Regions from separate parts of the Pseudarthrobacter sp. NBSH8 genome, predicted to be linked through region 1. Evidence: riboswitches for the same ligand, from Rfam matches in the RefSeq annotation. Region 1 holds a riboswitch; the other holds the start of a gene.
What was found. Region 1 has a riboswitch for glycine ahead of gcvP (aminomethyl-transferring glycine dehydrogenase). Riboswitches for the same ligand answer to the same signal wherever they lie in the genome.
Positions count from the first base shown of each region.

Region 2: linked by a shared signal. The riboswitch ahead of gcvP (aminomethyl-transferring glycine dehydrogenase) and the one ahead of gcvP (aminomethyl-transferring glycine dehydrogenase) in region 1 are both predicted to bind glycine.

Region 1 covers NZ_CP043178.1:750,016-753,421, forward strand. Annotated here, with positions in the region: gene FYJ92_RS03465 (MFS transporter) at 1-634, opposite strand, end outside; gene FYJ92_RS03470 (TetR/AcrR family transcriptional regulator) at 702-1,241, shown strand; glycine riboswitch at 1,349-1,446, shown strand; gene gcvP (aminomethyl-transferring glycine dehydrogenase) at 1,635-3,406, shown strand, end outside.
Region 2 covers NZ_CP043178.1:3,316,640-3,320,045, reverse strand. Annotated here, with positions in the region: gene FYJ92_RS15340 (SRPBCC domain-containing protein) at 1-237, shown strand, start outside; gene FYJ92_RS15335 (VOC family protein) at 268-618, shown strand; gene FYJ92_RS15330 (thioredoxin domain-containing protein) at 780-1,448, shown strand; glycine riboswitch at 1,658-1,755, shown strand; gene gcvP (aminomethyl-transferring glycine dehydrogenase) at 1,915-3,406, shown strand, end outside.

The DNA of each region.
Region 1 (3,406 bases):
GGATGAACGCAGGACCAAACACCAACAGTGGCAGCATGATGGGCACGGCGACCAGCAGGATGGCGCCCCACCAGAACTGCTCCACCAGCCACCCGCCGAAGATGGGACCCAGGGCGGCGCCGCCGGAGAAGCCGGCAGCCCAGATGGCCACGGCCAGCCGGCGCCGGTTTGGGTCCGGAAAAATGTTGCGGATCAGCGACAGGGTTGAGGGCATCAGCATGGCGCCGAAAAACCCCATCGATGCCCGTCCCGCAATCAGCCACTCCGCGCTGGGGGCAAAGGCTGTTGCTGCCGAGACCGCGGCGAATCCAATGCTGCCGGTCAGCAGCAGCCGGCGGCGTCCGATCCGGTCACCCAGGCTGCCCATGGCAACCAGCAGGCCGGCAAGCACCAGGGGATACGCGTCCACAATCCACAACAGCTGGACTCCTGTTGTCTCCAGGTTTCTGGCAATGGCCGGAAGCGCAAACGTCAACGCAGTGTTGTCCACCGCAACCAGGAGCACCGGGAACATCAGCAGGGCCAGCGCGAGCCAGTCGCGCCAGGGCGCCTTGGCGGGCCCGGACGGCCGGAGATCGACCGCCGTCGGGGAAGTGCTGCAGGTGTTCTGGTTGGACTGGCTGGACAACGTCATGTCGATAACTGTACCGTCCAGACGGTACAGTTAAGAAATGGGACCCGGACCGTGCATGATTGAAGCCATGGCCAGAAATCCCGTTGCACGCGATGCAGTCCTTGACGCATTTGAAGAACTCCTGATCGATGTGGGGGAGCGGGCTGCCACGCTGGACGCGGTTGCCAAACGGGCCGGCGTGTCCAAAGGCGGCCTGTTGTACCACTTCCCCAACAAGGAAGCGCTGATCGCTGCGGTACTGGAACGGATGGATCGCCTGGCCGTCGAGGACCTCACCCTGATGGCCGCAGCCACCGAAGGTGCGGCGGCCTACTTCATCCGTTCCTCGCTCTGGTCCGACTCGCCGATGGACCGCTCCTTCGTGGCCGTCACGCGACTGGCCGAAGTAGCCCATGAAGAGGCCCGGCGGCGTTTTGCCGCAATCCAGCAGCAGTGGCTGGACCTGATCGCGGCCGACGTCGGCCCGGCCATGGCGAAAGCCGTGCTCTATATGGGGGACGGCCTGTATTTCAACGCCATGTGGGAAAGCGGTACCGGCGGGGGCGGCCGGGCCAGGCATGGAGACATTGAGGAGCTTCTGGCCGCCGTGGAGCGGCTGCGGGACTGAACCCGATGACCTCATTTGCCCGGCAGCCCGGGGCGTAGGAGAATTGGACCTCGTGGCGGCCTTCTGCGGCCGGCACAATATTCGAGTACTAAACCTGAATATGCCTTTGATCTGCGGCGGGAGAGTTCTGTTAGTAGGTACAACAGGCGCCGTAGGAACAAATCCTCCCCAGGAATCTCTCAGGCCCACGTACCGCCGCGGCCAGGCAGCTCTGGAAAGTGGCAGGCTGTCTGACTGAAGCATCCCGGATCGCTCCGGAATGTCAGGGCCGCTGTGCCCACCGACGGTGCAAGCGTCAGCTTTGCGGAAGCAGGCTGCGCGGAAACTCTCAGGTCCCAGACAGAGCGGGGGAGGAACCCGAGTCAATGTGGCGTACCTTGCGCCGCCTTAGTAATGGAGTTCCTTGTGAGTGTTAATTCGGCCTCGGCCACTTTCGTTGACCGGCATATTGGCGCCCGCCGCCAGGCCGATGTTGACTCCATGCTCAAGGCCGTCGGCTACGGCACTGTGGACGCGCTGGTGGATACTGCCGTCCCAGATTCCATCCGCCAGGCCAAGCCGCTGGCTCTCAAGGACGCCCTGAGCGAGGTTGAGGTCCTTGCTGAGCTGCGGAAGCTGGCTGCGAAGAATAAGACTGCTGTGCAGATGATCGGGCAGGGCTACTACGACACGGTGACGCCTGCGGTGATCCGCCGGAACATCCTTGAGGCCCCGGCCTGGTACACCGCGTACACCCCGTACCAGCCCGAGATTTCCCAGGGCCGGCTCGAAGCGCTCCTGAATTTTCAGACCATGGTCCAGGACCTGGTGGGCCTGCCCATCGCGAACGCGTCACTGCTGGATGAAGCCACCGCGGTGGCCGAGGCTGTGCTGATGATGCGCCGGGCGAACAAGAACCGGGAAGCCAGGGACGGCAAGACAGTCCTGGACGCGGATTGCCTGCCGCAGACCATCGCGATCGTGAAGGGCCGCGCCGAGGCCCTGGGGTTCGAGGTGGAGGTCGCTGACCTGTCCAGGGGTCTGCCCGAGGGCGTCATCAACGGTGTGGTGCTGCAGCAGCCGGGTGTGTCCGGCCGGGTCTTCAACCACGCCGACGTGATTGCCGCTGCGAAGGAGCGCGGCGCCCTGGTCACGGTCGCCGCTGACCTGTTGGCGTTGACGCTGATCACCCCTCCCGGGGAGCAGGGTGCGGATATTGCTGTCGGTTCGACGCAGCGTTTTGGGGTGCCGTTGTTCTTCGGCGGCCCGCACGCGGCGTACATGGCGGTGGCGAAGGGCCTGGAGCGGTCCATGCCCGGCCGCCTGGTCGGGGTGTCCAAGGACGACGCCGGTGTCCCGGCGTACCGTTTGGCGCTGCAGACCCGTGAGCAGCACATCCGCCGTGAGAAGGCCACGTCCAACATCTGCACCGCGCAGGCGCTGCTGGCCATCGTCTCCTCGTTCTACGCCGTTTACCACGGCCCCGACGGCCTCAAGGCAATCGCCGAGACCGCACATGGCCACGCTGCAACTATCGCCGCATCCCTGAAGGCGGCCGGCCTGGACGTACTGCACACAAGCTTCTTTGATACCGTCACGGTTTCCGTGCCAGGCAAGGCCGCGGCTGTTGTGGCCACCGCCGAAGCACGCGGTATCAACCTGCGCCACATCGATGGCGATACCGTGGGTCTCTCCGCCGACGAAACCACGACCCCGGCTGTCGTCGCCGGTGTCCTGGAAGTGTTTGGTGCCACCGTGGTGGACGCGGACGCCGGCCCTGACGCTGAGTTCGCACTGGATACCGCCGTCGAACGTTCCTCCGAGTACCTGCAGCACCCGGTGTTCAACACGCACCGTTCCGAGACCCAGCTGCTGCGTTACATCCGCAGGCTGAGCGACCGGGACCTGGCGCTGGACCGGACCATGATCCCGTTGGGTTCCTGCACCATGAAGCTGAACGCCACGGCGGAGATGGAGGCCATTTCCTGGCCGGAGTTCGCCTCGATCCACCCGTTCGCCCCGGATTCCCAGACCGTGGGCTGGCGCGAACTGATCGCCGACCTCGAAGACCAGCTGACCGAAATCACCGGCTACGACCAGGTGTCCCTGCAGCCGAACGCCGGGTCCCAGGGTGAGCTCGCTGGCCTGCTGGCGATCCGCGGGTACCACCTGTCCCGGGGCGATGA
Region 2 (3,406 bases), 1.5 Mb from region 1:
CTCGACGGCGAGAACGAATTTACCGCTCCTGTGGTCACGGTGCAGCTCAACGAGCTGGGCACCGAAACAGAGCTCGTCCTCACAGTTCGGTTCTCTGAGCATCTCGAAATCGAAGAAGTGCAAAAGCTTATTCTCGGCGGCACTCAGGAGGGCTGGGGTGCCACCATCGATCGGGTTAAGGACAGCACTGCCATAACGCCCAAAACCCATGGGCGCGTGGAAGGGCCCCAGATCTAAGTCTACTTTCCCGGAACGGCGCGGGAAGCATTGAACTTTTACGCGGATGTTTTCGGCGGTGAGCTGTCCCTACACACCTACGAGGACTTCGGCAGGAGCGACGGCCCGCCAGAAGCCGTAGCTCATGGTGTGCTCAACGGCGTCGTTGCTCTGGCAGGATCGGACGCAACCGAAGGCCAAACAACGGTCCGGCTCGAAGGCATCATGCTCTCGCTGCTGGGAACCGCCGAACCGGCAGTACTCCATGAATGGTTCGACAAACTCTCCGTTGACGGGTCCGTGCTCGATCCGCTCTCGCCAAAGCCCTGGGGCGCGTCCGATGGACAGGTCATTGATCGTCACGGACTTCACTGGCTCGTCGGATACGAGCCCGCGACATGAGCGACGCACGGCTCCTTGCTCAGCGTGACGAGAGACCTGGCTAAGTCAACCCCCGGACCGGCATCGGGCGTCTACGGCCGGGGTGTGCTGTCCGACGGCGGCGCGGCCAGCTCTGGTTATGATCGAGGTACCTGGTTTCTGATCTGAGGGGACACCAACCAATGAGTGCTGTCACTGTTGCGCGCAACGTTCGAGTAGCAATCTGGACCCTGCTGGGGGTCCTCGTGATTGGCGGCGTGATCTGGTTTGCCTTGTTTACCGCGAACAAACCCGCGGCGCCCGCGCCGCAGGCATCCGCTGATCCCGCGATTGTCAGGGAAGACAGCCACAGGCTCACCACCCCAGCGACCGAGAAAGCCCAGCTCGTCGAATTCTTGGACTTTGAATGCGAAGCATGCCGCGCTGCCGAACCCTTGGTGAACGAACTGAAAAAGGACTACGGGGACCGGATCACGTTCGTTCACCGCTACTTCCCGCTGCCGGGCCACCTGAACTCTGGCGCCGCAGCCCTCGCCGTCGAAGCGTCCGCACGTCAGGGCAAGTACGAGGCGATGGCCACGAAGCTATTCGCGGCCCAGCCGGAGTGGGGCGGAAAGCAGGACTCGCAGGGCGCCCTGATCCGGACATACGCCGAAGCGCTTGGCCTGGACATGGCCCGGTTCGATCAGGACGTTGCGGCCGAGGACGCCAAGGACCGGATCCGCCGGGACATCGCCGACGGCAAGTCCCTCGGCGTCACCGGCACCCCGACGTTCTTCCTTAACGGCGAAAAACTCACCCTCAACACCGAAGCCCAGTTCCGGCAGCTGCTCGACGACGCCGCCAAGTAGCGCTGTGCAGGCGGCTATGTTTCCGGGCGTGTGAGGATGAGGAGTTGCCGGGTCGCCCGGGTCATCGCGACGTGTGAGCTATCGATTGAAAGTAGGGAACGTGCCCGATTTCTACGGCGATGCGACGCCGTCGCCCGTGGAAATCTTGCTAGCAGCCGGGAACCCGGCTAAGCTGTGAGACGTGTCACTGACGAAGTGGCACATGCTTTTGATCTGCGGCGGGAGAGTCCTGCCGGTACGTTCAGCAGGCGCCGTAGGAGCAAATCCTCTCCGGGAATCTCTCAGGCCCACGTACCGCCGCGGTTAGGCAACTCTGGAAAGTAGTCCGGTAACGGGCTCACCGACGGTGCAAGTGTCACCCTGTAAAGCGGGTAGGCGCGGAAACTCTCAGGTCCAATACAGAGCGGGGAGGAACCCGAATCAATGTGGCGTACCCAGCGCGCCACCTGAATTATGGAGTTCCTTCATGACCATCCAGTCGTCCCCCTCCACCTTTGCCGATCGGCATATCGGTGCTCGCCGCCAGGCCGATATTGACACCATGCTCAAGGCCGTCGGCTATGACAGTGTTGACGGCCTTGTGGACGTTGCTGTCCCGGATTCCATCCGCCAGGCCAAGCCGCTGGCTCTCAAGGACGCCCTGAGTGAGGTTGAGGTCCTTGCTGAGCTGCGGAAGCTGGCTGCGAAGAATAAGACTGCTGTGCAGATGATCGGGCAGGGTTATTACGACACGGTGACGCCTGCGGTGATCCGCCGGAACATCCTTGAGGCCCCGGCCTGGTACACCGCGTACACCCCGTACCAGCCCGAGATTTCCCAGGGCCGGCTCGAGGCGCTCCTGAATTTTCAGACCATGGTCCAGGACCTCGTGGGGCTGCCCATCGCGAACGCGTCGCTGCTGGATGAAGCCACCGCGGTGGCCGAGGCTGTGCTGATGATGCGCCGGGCGAACAAGAACAAAGAAGCCCGCGACGGCAAGACCGTCCTGGACGCGGATTGCCTGCCGCAGACCATCGCCATCGTGAAGGGCCGCGCCGAAGCGCTCGGGTTTGAGGTGGAGGTCGCTGACCTGTCCAAGGGCCTGCCCGAGGGCGTCATCAACGGCATCGTGCTGCAGCAGCCGGGTGTGTCCGGCCGGGTCTTCAACCACGCCGCCGTGATTGCCGCTGCGAAGGAGCGCGGCGCGCTGGTCACGGTCGCTGCTGACCTGTTGGCGTTGACGCTGATCACCCCTCCCGGGGAGCAGGGTGCGGATATTGCTGTCGGTTCGACCCAGCGTTTCGGGGTGCCGTTGTTCTTCGGCGGCCCGCACGCGGCGTATATGGCGGTGGCGAAGGGCCTGGAGCGGTCCATGCCCGGCCGCCTGGTGGGGGTGTCCAAGGATGACGCCGGTGTCCCGGCGTACCGTTTGGCGCTGCAGACCCGTGAGCAGCACATCCGCCGTGAGAAGGCCACGTCCAACATCTGTACCGCGCAGGCACTGCTGGCCATTGTCTCCTCGTTCTACGCTGTTTACCACGGCCCCGATGGCCTGAAGGCAATCGCCGAGCAGGTCCACCGCAACGCCCGCACCCTGGCCACCACGCTGAAGGTCGCCGGCCGCGACCTGGTCACCGAGACCTTCTTCGACACCGTCACCGTGCGCGTCCCCGGTAAGGCGGCCAAGGTCATCGCCGCTGCCGAGGCACGCGGCATCAACCTGCGCCACATCGACGAGGACACCATCGGCGTCAGCATTGATGAAACCACGACGACGGATGTCCTCTCCGCGATCGCCGTCGCCTTCGGTGCCGGTCCCGTGGTGGACGCGAAGGGTTTTGACCTGCCCGAATCGGTGCTCCGCACCTCCGAGTACCTGCTGCACCCGGTGTTCAACACGCACCGTTCCGAGACCCAGCTGTTGCGTTATATCCGCAGGCTGAGCGACCGGGACCTGGCCCTGGACCGGACCATGATCC